Regions from separate parts of the Peribacillus sp. YIM B13472 genome, predicted to be linked through region 2. Evidence: riboswitches for the same ligand, from Rfam matches in the RefSeq annotation. Region 2 holds a riboswitch; each other region holds the start of a gene.

Region 1 (4,214 bases), on a different contig from region 2:
TTTAAGATAATAAGAAAACGGGATTTTTGCCGCAAAAATGATTAAAGCGCTCATCACCGTAAAAGTGATGAGCGAAACGGTCATATCCCTTACCGTTAACGAAAATAGCAAAAGGGAGAGTGCAAAAACCATCTTTTCCAACGGATGTACATCCTTTAGCCCATTGAAATAGGCATATTTATCAATGAGTAACATGCTTCGATTTTTCGGGAATTTCTTGTTTGGTTTGCTTATTCCTTTGTCTCGTTACACCTATGAAATAACCAATGAAACCAGCTCCGATTGCAGCTTGCAGCGCAAATAATAAGCTTTCGGTTTCTGCACCTGGCGGCTCCCAAATACTGTTGAACCATGGCTTGTATTCCGGCTGGATTTTAGTGATGGCTTCTTCAGCCTCCCCATCTGCACCGCCAAATTCCGTTCCTTGTTGTGTGATTAACGGGATGGTAGCTAGAATGACGACCAGGAAAAGCAGCAGTAAACTTTTTTTCATGTTAACGGGCCTCCTTAGATAAAACTCGCAGCAATTTCAATTCGCCTAGATTGTATTTTTTCAAGAAATTCATCACGACGACTGTCAATAACCCCTCACTGATTGCCAAGGGAATTTGGGTCAGGGCAAAAATTCCTGCAAATTTACTGAAAGAGGCCATGAATCCTCCTACCTCGGATGGAAAAGCAAGAGCAAGTTGAACGGAAGTTACCACATAGGTTCCCAAATCTCCAAAAGCAGCTGCCAAGAATACGGCAAGTGAAAAAGACCACCCCAATTTAGTTGCGCCCTTGAAGACGAAGTAAGCAATGAACGGTCCGCAAACGGCCATGGAAAATGCATTGGCTCCTAATGTCGTCAATCCTCCGTGAGCCAGTAAAACAGCTTGAAATAACAGAACGATGGAGCCAACCACACTCATGGCCAATGGTCCGAATAATATGGAACCCAAACCAACTCCGGTAGGGTGTGAAGAACTTCCCGTAACGGAAGGAATCTTTAGGGCCGATAAAATGAATACAAATGCACCCGATAGGCCAAGCATCATTTTTGTTTCTGGGTTTTCCCTTACTTTGGATCTAATGGACCGGTAACCCAAGATTAAAAATGGAAGCGTCACGGCCCACCAGAATATAGCCCATTCAATGGGTAAAAAGCCCTCCATGATATGCATGGCCATTGCCCGTTTTGGGACAAAAAGCAGTAAAATGACAAAATAAATGGTTTTCCAATTGGTTCTTTTCATTCTTTCTCCTTTCAACACTTTTAATTTTTCTGATCAATCTCTGAGAAGAAAGGCGCGCCCAACATAAAAAGCACTTCTCTCAAAGGAAAGAAGTGCGTAATGAACAGGAATTTTGCAGCATAAACCAACCATGGGCCTTTCTGCCTGATCCGCACACCCATCCTCGTAGGTTGAAACAGTTTCACGCTTCATGGCAGGTCTCCTGGCTTTGGTTCATCATCCCATTACATCCTTCCCATCTCATTTGACAGTGGATTATAGTTAAAGTAATAGGACTTCCCTTTACAGTGGCGGGACCGCTCCGGATTTTCACCGGCTTCCCTTTTAAGCTGAATTCCGAAAATTCAACACCATAAAACTTATGTAATTATTTAGAAAATTCTCGTATAGTGTACCATAAAGAAATAATTCCAGCTACACAATCTTTTTTTTTTTTTTGACTAAGTTTGTTGTAAGGAAAGGCTTGTGGGCAGGATATACACTATTAAACTTTTCTAAACAGTCGGAATAAACTATTGAATTTTGATAAAGTTGTTATATGATAGATAAAGTTAGTTAGAAATGTATAATAAAACCAAATATTTCATTTTAAAAGTGCTCTTGTGTAAATAATCAAGGGATAATAGGGAAATCGGTGAAAGTCCGATGCAGCCCCCGCTACTGTAAACGCTGATGAAATTGTCTATAGCCACTGGCATTGTTGCCGGGAAGGGACAAAGTAAAATGAAGCGTAAGCCAGGAAACCTGCTTTTAAAATTGCATGATACTTTTCGGAGGGAAAGGTAGAAGGACTATGACGATTTTGGGAGATTGGGCATTCTTGCCTGGGGCTCCTCATTCATATAGTTTTTTTAAACCTTGACTCTTATGTTAAGGTTTTTTATTTTGCCTTTTCCTTGAACGCAGGAGGAAGAAGATGACTACTTGGAACTTAATGGGTACAAATACACATCTGTTGATTTGTAATGGGAGCAGCTGTATGAAAAAGGGCGGGGAAGAAGTAACCCAAGCGATTCGCGATGAAATTACTTCCAAAGGACTGGACTTGAAAATCCATACAACCAGGACACGGTGTAACGGAAGATGTAAGGATGCCTGCGTTGTGATTGCCTATCCTCAAGGAAACTGGTATCGAGTGGAAACGCCTGATTTCGGTCGCCAGATTGTCAGCCATATCGATGATGGGGAGTTTGTGCCACAAATGATCTACCAATTCAATGATGGAAAAATGACACCTAATCCAGATTTTCCTGCTCATACGGGTATTTCAAAGAACAAAGCGTAAAAGGAGATGTCTTAATGAGTACAAACGGTAAATTATTCGTCGTGGGCTTTGGGCCAGGGAATTTTGAACACATTACCAAACGTGCTGTCGAAGCCCTTCAAGAAAGTGACTACATCATTGGTTATAAAACTTATGTTGAACTCATTCAGGGACTGCTTACAGATCAAACGATTATTAGTACGGGGATGACTGAAGAGGTATCACGTGCACAGGAAGCAGTGAAACAAGCTGAGCTGGGTAAGAAAGTTGCGGTTATTTCCAGCGGGGATGCCGGAGTTTACGGGATGGCTGGGTTGGTTTATGAAGTATTGATTGAAAAAGGCTGGAAAGAAGAAACTGGAGTGGGCATTGAAGTCATTCCTGGCATTTCTGCAATCAACTCTTGTGCATCTTTACTTGGGGCACCAGTCATGCACGATTCGTGTACGATCAGTCTCAGTGATCATTTAACTCCTTGGGAACTGATCGCTAAAAGGGTTGAAGCAGCTGCAATGGCAGACTTTGTCATTGCCCTGTATAATCCGCGCAGCGGCAGGCGGACCAGGCAAATTGTTGAAACACAGAAAATTCTCCTTCGCTACCGTTCGCCAGATACGCCTGTCGGGTTGGTGAAAAGTGCATATCGCGATAGGCAGGATATTGTCATAACCAATTTGAAAGAAATGTTGAATCACGATATTGGAATGTTGACCACCGTCATTATTGGTAATTCATCCACCTTTTTATATGATGACAAAATCATCACACCAAGAGGCTATCAGAGGAAATATACTTTGAATTCGGAAAAGCAACCATTGAAGCCGCATCAGCGTCTGCAAAAAGAAGCGGAACCGTGGGCATTAGATCAAGAAGCCGATTCCGTGCATGAAGCCTTTACCGAATCCGCTGGAGGAGTTGGATTACTTACAAAAGCACCAGAAAAGAAGCCAGCTTCCTTTGAAATGGCAATGGAAGCACTGTCAAGAGTCAAGGGTCAATCCGTTCAGCAATCCATTGAGCCAATTGTTCAGCAAAAATTGGAGTCGGTATTCGAACTTGCCGTTAGTCCAGGTGTGGCGAATAAACAATTCACTCCCAAACAAATGATGACACTTGCGGAAGTTGTCGGGGAAAAGGGCACGATGGAATACACGCCAAATCATAAAATCGTATTAAAGATTCCGACAACGGATCCGGAAGTCATTACGGGGAAATTGCAATCAGCAAACTTTCTATTATCGCCGATTGGAGATGTACTGACATTAAAAGCCTGTGATTTCTGTGATGGTGAAAAAACGGAATCCATTCCTTATGCGGATGAAATACATCGGGTGCTTGGCGGAATGAAAATGCCCAAGGAACTTAACATCGGTTTTAATGGGTGTGGGATGGCTTGTTATAGTGCTGTGATGGATGATATCGGGATTGTCTTCCGAAAAGGGAAGTTCGACTTATTTCTTGGAGCTAAACCGGTTGGAAGAACAGCCCATCCAGGCCAGCCTGTTGCGGAAGGCATTGAACCGGAACAGCTTGTTGAACTGATTACGGACATTGTCGCGGAGTATAAGCAAAATGCCCATCCGAATGAGCGGCTTTTTAAATACTTCAAACGTTCGAAAAAGATACAGAATTTTTCTTATCAGGACATCGCTCCAAAAATAAACATAGAGCCTGCGCCTTGTGAAGACTAATCAAGAGGGGGAAAGTAAATG
Region 2 (4,214 bases):
CAGTCGGGATTGATCCAAAACTGATCTTTATCCAATACCTTGATGCCCCGTTCAATCATATCGACCATTTCTTCCACTGCCGGCACACGCGGGCTGTGAATATCATACACACCCAGGCCAATACCTTTTTCATATGTTTTTTCCTCGAATGCGGAAGCTAGCTCCCCGTGACTACGGGATGTTTCGATGGATATTACATCGGCATCGAGGGAGGAGATGACATCCATGAAACTGTTGAAGTCGCAATAGCACATATGCGTATGAATTTGGGTTGTATCCTCCACGCTTGATGTGGATATCAAGAATGAATTCACAGCCCAGTTCAAATACTCGTCGCGATCGCTTTTTTTCAATGGCAGACCTTCTCTAAGTGCAGGCTCATCAACCTGAATCATTTTAATTCCAGCGGATTCTAATGCAATGACTTCTTTTTCCAAAGCGAGCGCCAGCTGATAACAAACATTCTCCCTGGAAATATCATCACGGACAAATGACCAGTTCAAAATCGTAACAGGACCTGTAAGCATTCCCTTTACCGTCTTCTTCGTCAGTGATTGTGCGTATACACTTTCCCTGACTGTCATCGGTTCGATGAAATGGATGTCGCCGTAGATGACTGGTGGTTTCACGCAGCGGGATCCATAGGATTGTACCCAACCCTTTTCCAGAAAGACGAAACCGCCTAACTTATGGCCGAAGTATTCAACCATATCCGTCCGTTCGAATTCCCCATGAACGAGAACATCCAAACCGATTTCTTCTTGGATTTCGATCCACCTGCCGATTTCTTCGTTAACGAATGTTTCATATTGCTGAGCGGTCCATTCTCCTCTTTTGAATTTCCCCCGTGCTTGTTTAACTTCAAATGTCTGCGGAAAGCTACCGATCGTAGTCGAAGGAAGAAAAGGCAATTTGAAAAATTCCTGTTGTTTTTGGTAACGCTCTTTAAATGGAATGTGACGGCCGGCGGTCCTGGTTTTAACCTTTTCGACTTTCAATTGTACAGTCCCATGATTCCGTGCATTTGAACTTGCTAACGTTTGAACCGTACATTTATTGGCAACTACTTTTTCGGCGATTGCTTCAAAGCCTTGATTATTCCCTTTGACCAAGAGTGTGATTTCCTCAAGTTTCTCATCAGCGAAAGCAAGGGCCTGTTTCACTTCTTTTGAAAGGGCGGATTCATTGCGAACGGTCACTGGGACATGAAGCAGGGAACAAGAGGGCTGAAGCCAGATTTGGTCTTCGGCTACCTTTTTCTTAAGAGTCTCAATCAATTGAATTTTTTTCGTTAAATCAGATAGCCAAATGTTTTTTCCGTCAATCACACCTGCAGCAAGCACTTTGTCCTTCGGGAAGCCAAATGCTTCAAGGTTACTTAGATTTCTCCCTTTATCATGTACAAAATCAAGACCGATTCCTTGGACTTTTAATTCGATGACTTCTTGGTAGTGTTCCACGGCATCAAAGTATGTTTGTAGCATGATGTTCAGGTTTGGTGCTGCTTCATTCAGTTTTTCGTAGAGGTAAGTAACAGTTTGCATATCATCCTTGGAAATGGATGAAACAAGAGAAGGTTCGTCCATTTGTACCCACTTCACGCCTTCTTGCTCCAACTCCCGCAGGATTTGTGTGTATAGGGGAAGCAAGCTCAGGATGATGCCAGGGATCTCTTGTTTATTGAAGCCTTTGGAAAGGGAGATGAAGGTATAAGGTCCGATCAACACGGGCTTCGTTTCAATCCCTAGCTTTTCCTTGGCTTCCCGATATGCTGCAAGTGGTTTATTTTCTGTTAAAGTCAGCTGTGGCAGTTTTAATTCAGGGACAATATAGTGATAGTTCGTATTGAACCATTTCGTCATTTCGGAAGCGACTTCATCATTGTTTCCTCGAGCCATTGAATAATATACGGAAAGGGGAACGCTGCCGCCTTCATAGGCTGAATAACGTTCAGGAACAAGACCGAACATGACGGACATATCGAGCATTTGATCATAGAAAGTGAAGTCGTTGACAGGAATGATATCAATACCCCGTTGCTTCTGTTTTTGTAAGTTGCCTAAACGGATTGCTTTTAGTTGTGCCGTAAATTCCGCTTCATCGATTTTACCTGACCAGTAAGCTTCCAATGTACGTTTCCATTCACGATTTTCCCCGATTCGAGGGTAACCCAAACTACTGCTTTTCAAAATTCCCATCCTCCTACATTCATTTTATTGAACAATAAAAAAAGCATCCCTAACCGTCAAAAGAGAAAGTTAGAAATGCTTAAAATAAGAGGCATGCAGAATGCCCCTTACAATTATAAGGTCCCTAACACCTCCCTATCTCCCGTAGGTTAAAACAGTGTTGTCGAAATAGGCAGGTCTCCTGACTTAGGGATTATCATTAGCTGCGGGCCTTCCCGATCCTTTGATCAGTGGCATATTGGATGGCGCTAACACTCCCATTACAGTGGCGGGACCGTGCCGGAATTACACCGGACTTCCCTTTTAATCCTAATTTAAAATTAGGAACCTATTCCCACATATGAAATTTTACAAAACCTGCCTTTATAAACACTGTTTGCAGGCTAAAAATTTATAAAATAAAAACTATTATAAAAATTTAGACAATCTTAACATATCCGACCGAAAGGGTCAACATGGAAAAAAGATTCGGGAAAAGTATCCGTTTATTGAGTGTGTGGGTGATAAGGATTAGGTCTGTTCCTAAAAAAGAATATATTGTTTGGACAGGGAGTATGTATAGAGGGAGTGGCGTTTTGAAATGGGGCGTGGGGGATGACTTTCTACATCTTGATTGCAGGAATCATTTTTTGCATGGTGATGAGCATTCGTACGTTATTTCTTGTTGAGTCGGGAGGAAAGAAATTTTCTCTGGAGGATATGCTGTGGCTTGGCAATTTATATGCGACGATATTGGTTGGATTTGCCCTGATTTATTTATTATACGAGCTTCAGAATCATTCGGTGATTCTTGATATGGGCAATCGGTTGGATGGTACTTTCTATGAACAGTTGAAGACTTCTTTTTATTTCAGTGCGATGACGATGTTTTCTGTAGGGTATGGAGATATAGCCCCGATTGGTATGGGCAGGATGATAGCTACCATTCAGGCTTTCATCGGGTATACACTGCCGGCAGCGTTCGTGATTCGGACAGTTATCGATCTGGAGCAGAAAGATAGGAAGGATAAATGAAAGTTGTGTTTCTTTCGATTATTGGGTACTCTTACCATAATGAAAGAAATGGAGGGTTCAATATGACTGTTAAAATTGGAGAAAAAGCACCTGATTTCAAACTCCCTGCAAATAATGGTGAAATGGTTTCCCTATCGGATTTTAAGGGGAAAAACATTGTTTTATATTTTTATCCAAAAGACATGACGCCAGGTTGTACGACGGAGGCCTGTGATTTCCGGGACCATAATGAGCAATTCGAGGAATTGAACGCGGTCATCATTGGTATCAGCCCAGATCCAGCGGCACGTCATGAAAAATTCATTGAAAAACATGGATTGCCTTTTCTGCTGCTGGCTGACGAAAATCATGAAGCGGCTGAATCATTTGATGTGTGGCAATTGAAAAAGAACTTCGGCAAGGAGTATATGGGCATTGAACGTTCAACTTTCCTGATTGATAAGGCTGGTAAGGTAGTCAAAGAATGGCGTAAAGTAAAAGTCAAAGGCCACGTCGAAGAAGCGCTTGAAACTCTTCGCGACCTCGAAAAATAAGGGACAGGCAGATGAAGGATGAGCGAATAACGAGGCTTGCAGCCAGGCTGATTCATCATTCGATACAATTACAGCCAAAAGAGAGAATCCTCATACGGGGGCATATCAACACGAAACCATTATTGAAAGAGCTGATTGATGAAGTATACAGAGTGGGTGCTTATCCATATGTAGAACTCGAAGACGATGAGATAAGCCGCCACCTGCTACAAGGGAATGTGAAGGAGCAACTTGACACATCTTCGCAATGGGCTCTGAAGAAATATACGGATATCGATGCAGTCATCATCATCACAGGGGAAGAAAACGATGTGGAAATGACTGATGTTCCCATCGAGAGGCTCCGACTTCAAGGGGAGGCTATGAAATCCCCCACTCTTTTCTATGTAAACAACCGTCGTTGGGTCTTACTTAATTATCCCACCAACGCATCAGCGCAAAAAGCCGGCATGACCTTCAACAGGTACCAAGACTTTCT
Region 3 (4,214 bases), on a different contig from region 2:
ACCAATCCTACAAAGCCAATTGCCCCCGAAACGGCAACGGCTGCCCCTGTCAATGTCGAACCGGCTATCAAGATCCACATTTTCCGCCGTTTAACATTCACACCTAAGTGTTTTGCCCGGTCCTCCCCGAAAGTCATCGCATTCAATTCACTTGTATTCATGATCAAGATCAATGAACCAATGATAAAAAACGGCAAAATGATTGCAATGTAATTCCATCCGCGCATTGAAACGCTACCCATCAGCCAGCCGATAATTTGTCTTAATTCATCACCCGTCAGCGCAATCATCAATGAAATGAAGGCACTTAAAAACGAGCTGAAAATGATTCCCGTTAAAATAATCGTTTCCACTTTCATCGAACGATCCATTTTTTTTGCAAAAGTCAGTACGCAAAGCATCGTGAGCACTGAGCATAAGATGCTCAATGCCGGAAGAGTATATAAACCGATGAATGGCAGTGAAATATTCAAGAATATTGTCAATACGGCGCCGACCGATGCTCCTGATGAAATACCCAATGTGTAAGGATCAGCGAGCGGGTTCCGGAGCAGTCCCTGAAAAGCCGCACCTGCAATCGCAAGTGATGCCCCGACCAAACCCGCAAGCAATACACGCGGCAAGCGGATGTTCATCACGATATTCGTAAGCATCACATCCGGATCAGCAGAAATCGGCAAATGGAAAATCTCCTTGCCGATTATTTGTATAAGTACGGGAATGGGTACTGGCACCGAACCAAAGGAAATGCCTATCGTCATTGCGAATAACAAAATTAACAACGCAATCAAATAAGCAAACGTCCATTTAGTTGTCAAATTGGTTCGGATAGACTGATTTGGCAAGTTCCTCTACTCCCTCTATTAAACGTGGACCGGAACGGGTCACCAAGTCAGAATGGACATCAAAGACTTGGCCATTCTTAATAGCATTTACGTCTTGCCATCCTTTTCGGCCCGTCACTTCACTTACTGAATCTTTCGTATAGTAACCATACGTTGTAATGATGACATCCGGATTTGCAGCAATCATCGACTCTTCATCAATTTTTGCCCATCCGTCCAATTCAGCAGCAGCATTATCCGCTGAAATAATATTAAGCATCTCATTCATGAAAGTATTTTTTCCAGGTGTGTATATATCCGGTGAAGGCGAAACTTCCACTAAAACGGTCTTCCTATCCTCTTCCTTTACGGATTTGGCCTTTTCCTGGATATCCTTGAGCTTCGTTTTCATATCCGTAACGATTTCTTTTGCCTTATCATGTTCTCCCGTTGCCTGTCCAATCATTTCAATAGACTTATAGACTTGGTCAAAGCTTTGTGCATCATTGACTACGAGGACATCTATTCCAGCATCCTTAAGTTGTTGTAAACCCTCATTTGAATTATGGGCACTTGATGCATGCGCAAGAACAAGATCAGGCTTCATGGAGACAATCAGCTCTGTGTTCATTTCCATTCCGCCAACTTTTTCAATTTCCTTCGTTTCTTCCGGGTAATTATCATTGTCGGATACACCAACGACCTTTTTGCCCAAACCAAGTGCAAAGACCACTTCCGTATTACTTGGTATCAACGAAACGATTTTCTTCGGTTTTTGTTCTATCGTTACTTTTTCCCCAGTTGCATCTTTAATCGTAATCGGGAAAGCTTCGTGTTGAGCATGATTCGTTTGCTGCTTTTCTTTTCCTTCATCAGTAGCATCACTGCAGCCAACCATCATGCCTGCAGTAAGCAACATCAACAATATCAGACCAAAAATCTTCTTCATTTTCATTCCCCACAATCTTTTCATTTAATTTCTTCCCACCTAAATAAAGAAAACGCATTGTTGGAAGATGCCCCCAAAACAAAAAGCACCTCCCGTTAAACGGAAGGTGCTTGCATGGCAACAATATCATTACGGACTCTTTCTTAGGGTCTGCCACACACCTTCCCATCCGCGTAGGTTACAGGTGTACGAATTCGGCAGGTCTCCTGGCTCATGGTCATCGTCAACGGCACCTTCCCATATCTCATACAGTGGTACACAGCCGTCAACTCCCATATACAGTGGCGGGACCGCGCTGGCATTTCACCAACTTCCCTTTTAAGTCATTAAGACACCAAATCGTTCTTATGCATATAATTTTCACTGCCTTCATTATACACCATGTTAGAATCGATTATTATATGATTTTTCTGAACAAGTTCGAAATGACCCGTCCACCTTCAATGATTTGAAGAATTTTCAATCAGTGACGCAAACCCATCGACTGATAACCCGGGTGAAATCCGAACTCGATGCAGGGCATGCATCCCTTGGTCCCTTGAAGCTCCCCCAGGTTCGGTAGTGACTGCCATCTTGTATCCAGCTTCTTCTGACAGCCTTAGACTCTCTTCATTATACCGGCCAACCGGATAGGAAAGCACTGTCGTGTCCTGATCGAGGATACGGTCGAATAGCTCCTTCGACTGAACCATTTCCGCTTCTTGCTGCTCTGCCGTCATGCGGTTCAGCTCCAAATGGTTGATGGTATGGCTTTCGATCGAAATCCCATTCCTGCTCATCTCCAACATTTGATCTTCAGTCAGGTGATGACCTTTATCAATGGACTTACCGATCATGAAGACAGTTGCTTTCATATCATTTTCCTTTAATATCGGGAAAGCCTCCGTGTAGTTATCTGTGTAACCATCATCAAAAGTAAGCCAGACGCACTTCTCACTTGGCATCCGATTCTCGGTTAAAACGAGGTATGCTTCTTCAGGGGATAATGTATAGTAACCATTTTCCCGAAGCCAAGCCATCTGTGATCGGAATTCCTCACTTGGAACCCGAAGGCCATTACCTTCAGAAATGCTGTGATACATCAAGATTGGAAGCTGGACTGCGGACTCGGCCGTTATCCAGTCTCCCGTATCGATTTGACCTTCCAAATCCTGACCGGTCTCATTCTCAGCCGCCTCGGCCACCTCAATGTCATCTTCCGCAATCGGTGCTGCCGTCTTTATGCCTATACCCTCTAAAATCCGTTGTGAACATCCAGGTAAAATCAAAATCCCCAGCAATGCCACCATCCATAAAACTCTATATCTTTTCACTATCATTCCCCTAATTTTTTCTAGTGTAATAGTACCAGAAAACTAGCGGATAATAAAGTATTCCATTTAATGAAATGATAGGAAAACGCGAGAGCTTAGTGACCTGCTGAGCATTTATGAAGATTTTTTTCATAAGTATGTGCTATAAGCTTGAAAAGTTTGCCTATAAGAAATATAATAAATAAGTCGTCGACTTATATATATGTCCCAGTAGCTCAGCAGGATAGAGCGACAGCCTCCTAAGCTGTAGGTCGTAGGTTCGATTCCTATCTGGGACGCTAATTAAAAAACCCTGTTACAACGCGCTTCTTCCGCGGAGTAACAGGGTTTTTTCTGTTGGTATAAGAGCAAGTGATTTATGGGATGGAAAAAATGCAGGACTCAAAGCTAAATTAGACAAAGTGACCACAACTTCATCAAGCTTAATAGATATAAAAAAATCCGAGCCCTGTAAAACACAGAACTCAGATTCTTTATATCAAGATAACCAATATTATACTTCAAACAAATTACCCTTTAGTTATACTTATTTTCTATCTAGGCCTATCTCGTTGATTTTTTCTTCAAAAACAGGTCCGAAACTTTCAGAATAAGTATTCGTTAAATGTCTATTATCACGGTAAATGATAACATTACCAATAATAGGCTGAAATTTACCGTTTACCTTGAAGTAATCTGTTAAGTCAATTTTATGCAAGGATTGATTCTCTTTTTCAAATTGTCTCCAAAAGCTTTCGTCTTTCTGATTATCTACTGAATTCATTTTTTTTGTAGTTTCTTCTAGTCCATGTGTTTCTAATGATTCCAGCACATTAAAACTATATCTTGGATCATCACGAATCGCTAACACTTCAATACCATATTCATCTTTAACATACTGCAGCTGATCAACCATTTGTTGTTGTATTTTATTATTAGGCGTATCAGAAGCTGTGGCGTGAGAAATGACAAGATCTACATCTGAATCCTTTAGATAATCGAGAACATTATTGACCCAGATACCTTTCAAATCATCATCCGCATACCCTGTTGAAAAACGTGTACCTGAACGAGTCATATTCAATACACGATAATTGTCATCTTTTGTTGCTTCTAAAATGGCACCTAACCAATGCTCTGAATGGGAAC
Region 4 (4,214 bases), on a different contig from region 2:
GAATAGAAACTTTTCAAACCGACAAAATAGATAACATGAATGATTCCTTTTGAAAGGAGCGAAAAGCATGACACCCGAGCAGGATTATACGGCAGCAAATCTGTCACCGGATTTATTGAATGAACTGAAAAGCTTTGAAAGCAGACTTGGCGAGGAAGCCAACAAAGAACTGATTGTCATTGCCTATGAAAAAGAAAAGGAAGCTTTGAATTAAGAAAAAAGACTCAAAACACCCTTAATGGTGGTTGAGTCTTTTTTTTGCATGTACAGAAAAAGGATGCCCATGTTATTAATGAGCACCCCTTTTCCTGTATTATTTGCTGAATACGTCCGTTAAGACCGGCACGATTTGTTTTTTACGGGATACAACGCCTTCTAAGACGGCGATGTTATTGTTTAATGAAACGTCATATGCTTTTTCCACTGCATAAGCTGCCTTACCAAGAGCCAAGGCAACAGAATCATTAGTCAAGATATCCGTTACGACAAAAAGGAATAAGTCCAATTCCTTATCAGCGATGACCGCTTCAATCGCCGCTTCCAATTCTGTTTGCTTAGCAAGGACTTCGTTCGGATCTACAGCATTGACCTGTGCTATCTCCACTTTTGCCATTCCCATGGAGAATTCCTTTGCATCAAGAGTGATAAGCTGGGCAATCGTTTTGTCGCTCAAGTCAGCTCCAGCTTTCAACATTTCCAAGCCGTATGTTTCAGCGTCGACTCCCGCAATGGCAGCCAGTTCCATTGCTGCTGCAACGTCTTGCTCCGTGCATGTAGGTGATTTGAACAATAACGAATCGGAAATGATGGCAGACAGCATAAGACCTGCGATTGCTTTAGGGACTTCAATGCCGTTTTCTTTATAAATTTTATTTAAAATGGTTGCCGTACAGCCAACTGGTTCCGCACGGTAATATAGTGGATCGCTTGTTTCAAAGTTAGCGATACGGTGATGGTCGATAACTTCCAACACACGGACTTGGTCAATATCTTCAGCACTTTGCTGGCGTTCGTTATGATCGACCAGGATTACGCCTTCAGCTTCCCCTGCAACTTTTTCCACAAGGCGGGGAGCTTCGAATTTGAATTGGTCCAATGCATATTGAGTTTCACCATTCACTTCACCCAGACGAACTGGTTCAGCGTTGATACCTAACTGCTTTTTCAGGTCTGCATAAGCGATTGCTGAACAGATTGTGTCTGTATCCGGGTTTTTATGTCCAAAAACTAATACTTTTTCCAAGATTTTATCCCCTTTTTCTTAAATATTTTTCCGCGAATCCCCTTATCGCAATAAGGGAGAGCCACCTTTACTAGACACTTTATTTTAACACAAAATCGCGTAAAATCAGCGCTTGAATTACCCATTCCCCAATAAAATCTTTCATTCCCTCACACTCTGCCATCACTTTGTCAATAGATAAGGATTGGTTTTTTTCAAATATATTAGTTGAATTATCATCGTATATGGCTTACGATAATATAAGCAGAAATACTAGATATTGATTATACAAACATTACTAATAACTATATATAGAATTTTTTATAATCCAAGGTGCCAGTGATGGCTGAAAAGGGAATCCGGTGTAAACCCGGAACTGTCCCCGCAACTGTAAATGTGACGAAATGAGATACCCACTGTATAGCTCTCTATACGGGAAGGACTCAAAGTAGGATGATCATGAGTCAGGAGACCTGCCTTGAATTTTTCACGTTTCTTATTCTTCGGGGATTGAGATGATGAAACGATAGTTTAACGGCTATTTTTTCATGGCTCTTTTATTCTATCGTTTGATCCGCTCAATTCATTGGGCGTTTTTTTTATTTTAGCTGAAGTTAACTAGGAGGATCATTAATGACTCAAACATATAACTCTACCATAAGTGAAAATGACACAGAAACGAAATCCATCCAGCTTGAGATGTTATCAAAGGAATTCGAAGGCCATCTCGATATGGAAAAGTTCAAAAAGCGTTTTACAAAATGGCTAGATCGCAAAAGTGACTCAACCGAAGAACAGGCATCAAAAAAACTGATTCAGCTCGCTCTTGAAAATGTGGATATCGATGCTCCGGATTGGACGTTCGTCGCTGCAGCAGAACTGTTGAATACAATGTATAGGGATGCACAAGCCAATCGAGGTTATGAAGGCATGAGTTATGGCCCATTCTATGAGCTGATCACGGAACTCTCCCAGCTTTCAGAAGGTCAGCGTTATCCCATTTATAAATCAGAACTGCTATCTTCATATACGAAAGCGGAAATTGAGGAATTGGGTTCGGTGATCGACCCGGAAAAAGATAAATTATTCTCTTACATAGGCATCTACTTATTGAACGACCGCTATCTAGCCCGCCCACAAAAGGATAAGGTCTACGAACTGCCACAAGAACGTTTCATGATCATCGCGATGGAAATCATGCGATTGGAAAAAACGGAGCACCGCCTGCAACTTATAAAAGAAGCATACTGGGCCATGTCCAATCTTTTTATGACCGTTGCGACTCCTACACTCTCCAATGCAGGTAAAACACATGGACAGTTAAGCTCTTGCTTTATCGACGCAATTGAAGATTCCATTGACGGAATCTACCTATCAAACTATGATGCAGCAAAAGTATCTAAATTTGGCGGCGGTGTCGGTCTTTACGTCGGTAAGGTTCGCTCGCTTGGTTCTGATATCCGTGGTTTCTCTGGAAACAGTTCCGGCACGACCCCCTGGATTCGACTATTCAACCAGACAGCCGTGAGTGTCGATCAATTGGGTCAACGTAAAGGTGCCATCGCGATTTACTTGGATGCCTGGCATAAAGATATCATGAGCTTCCTCGATTTGAAGACACAAAACGGGGATGACAGATTAAAAGCCCATGATATTTTTACAGGTGTATGCATACCCGATTTATTCATGGAAGCTGTACGCGACAGAAAAGAATGGTATCTTTTCGATCCTCATACCGTTAAGCAAACCCTTGGATTTTCACTTGAAGATCTTTATGACGAGAAGAAAGGCGAAGGAAGCTTCAGGAATCATTATGCACTTGCTGTCGAGGCCGCAGAAAATGGCACGCTTCCAAACTATAGCTTCGAAAAAATCAATGCGATGGACATCATGAAAAGCATCATGATTTCTCAATTAGAAGAAGGCGTACCGTATATGTTCTACCGCGATGAAGTGAATCGGAAGAATCCCAATAAACATAAAGGTATGATTTATTGTTCTAACCTTTGCACGGAGATTGCCCAAAACCTAAGCCCTTCGACGATCACGGATGAATATGAAACAGAAGATGGAGATGTTGTCGTGGTTCGTAAAAGCGGCGATTTCGTTGTCTGCAACCTTTCATCCATTAACTTGCCCCAGGCGGTGGGCAGCGATGTTCTGGAAAGATTGATTCCCATCCAGATCCGCATGCTGGATAATGTCATTGATGTGAATAATCTTCCTGTCAAACAAGCATCCATCTCGAACAAACGTTACCGGGCAATTGGTTTAGGAACGTTTGGATGGCATCATTTACTTGCCACACAGAATATTTATTGGGAATCCGATGAGGCTGTTCACTATGCAGATGCTTTATACGAAAAGATCGCTTACTTAACAATCAAGGCATCCAACGAATTGGCCAAGGAAAAAGGATCATACCCATATTTTGAAGGATCTGATTGGCATACAGGGGACTATTTCGAACTGCGTGACTATACAGATCAAAAATGGATGGATTTAAAAGCAGACGTGCAGGAACATGGGACCCGTAATGGATATTTAATGGCCATTGCCCCGAATTCTTCGACAGCTAAAATCGGTAATTCCACGGATGGAATCGATCCTTTGTATGAAATTGAATTTTACGAAGAAAAGAAAAACTTCAAATTCAAGGTGACCGCGCCAGGCTTGACGCCAAATACGTATGAATATTATAAAAAGACGCGATTTAATTTGGACCAACTGGAAAGCATCAGGCAAAACGCAGCCCGCCAACGCCATATTGACCAAGCAATCAGCTTTAATCTGTATGTACACAATACAATCAAAGCGAAGGTCCTATTGGATATCCATTTAACGGCATGGGAAAGCGGATTGAAATCAACGTATTATGTACGTTCGACTTCTTCCGAATATGACAATGCCTGCGAAAGCTGTTCAAGTTAACGACAATCATAACCTAGTAATCTATTCTTAAAGGAGTTTTCACGAATGACCAATCATATCA

Evidence for each region. A riboswitch is a leader RNA that binds a small molecule or an ion and turns the genes downstream of it on or off. The one in region 2 is predicted to bind cobalamin.
Region 1: another riboswitch for cobalamin. It lies ahead of ACFX4I_RS05025 ((2Fe-2S) ferredoxin domain-containing protein); the one in region 2 lies ahead of metE (5-methyltetrahydropteroyltriglutamate--homocysteine S-methyltransferase).
Region 3: another riboswitch for cobalamin. It lies ahead of ACFX4I_RS05945 (ABC transporter substrate-binding protein); the one in region 2 lies ahead of metE (5-methyltetrahydropteroyltriglutamate--homocysteine S-methyltransferase).
Region 4: another riboswitch for cobalamin. It lies ahead of ACFX4I_RS11210 (ribonucleoside-diphosphate reductase subunit alpha); the one in region 2 lies ahead of metE (5-methyltetrahydropteroyltriglutamate--homocysteine S-methyltransferase).

Annotation. Positions count from the first base shown of each region.
Region 1 is NZ_JBHZPG010000004.1:122,019-126,232, reverse strand. It holds gene cbiQ (cobalt ECF transporter T component CbiQ) at 1-195, opposite strand, end outside; gene ACFX4I_RS05040 (energy-coupling factor ABC transporter substrate-binding protein) at 182-493, opposite strand; gene ACFX4I_RS05035 (energy-coupling factor ABC transporter permease) at 495-1,238, opposite strand; gene ACFX4I_RS05030 (hypothetical protein) at 1,272-1,430, opposite strand; cobalamin riboswitch at 1,414-1,608, opposite strand; cobalamin riboswitch at 1,814-2,004, shown strand; gene ACFX4I_RS05025 ((2Fe-2S) ferredoxin domain-containing protein) at 2,155-2,523, shown strand; gene cobJ (precorrin-3B C(17)-methyltransferase) at 2,538-4,193, shown strand; gene ACFX4I_RS05015 (sirohydrochlorin chelatase) at 4,212-4,214, shown strand, end outside.
Region 2 is NZ_JBHZPG010000027.1:65,942-70,155, forward strand. It holds gene metE (5-methyltetrahydropteroyltriglutamate--homocysteine S-methyltransferase) at 1-2,198, opposite strand, end outside; cobalamin riboswitch at 2,344-2,536, opposite strand; gene ACFX4I_RS18910 (potassium channel family protein) at 2,784-3,203, shown strand; gene bcp (thioredoxin-dependent thiol peroxidase) at 3,266-3,736, shown strand; gene ACFX4I_RS18920 (aminopeptidase) at 3,748-4,214, shown strand, end outside.
Region 3 is NZ_JBHZPG010000005.1:115,824-120,037, reverse strand. It holds gene ACFX4I_RS05950 (FecCD family ABC transporter permease) at 1-845, opposite strand, end outside; gene ACFX4I_RS05945 (ABC transporter substrate-binding protein) at 808-1,773, opposite strand; cobalamin riboswitch at 1,953-2,126, opposite strand; gene ACFX4I_RS05940 (polysaccharide deacetylase family protein) at 2,214-3,086, opposite strand; tRNA gene ACFX4I_RS05935 (tRNA-Arg) at 3,291-3,364, shown strand; gene ACFX4I_RS05930 (acyltransferase family protein) at 3,613-4,214, opposite strand, start outside.
Region 4 is NZ_JBHZPG010000011.1:57,248-61,461, forward strand. It holds gene ACFX4I_RS11200 (hypothetical protein) at 68-214, shown strand; gene ACFX4I_RS11205 (manganese-dependent inorganic pyrophosphatase) at 314-1,243, opposite strand; cobalamin riboswitch at 1,537-1,717, shown strand; gene ACFX4I_RS11210 (ribonucleoside-diphosphate reductase subunit alpha) at 1,856-4,153, shown strand; gene ACFX4I_RS11215 (ribonucleotide-diphosphate reductase subunit beta) at 4,199-4,214, shown strand, end outside.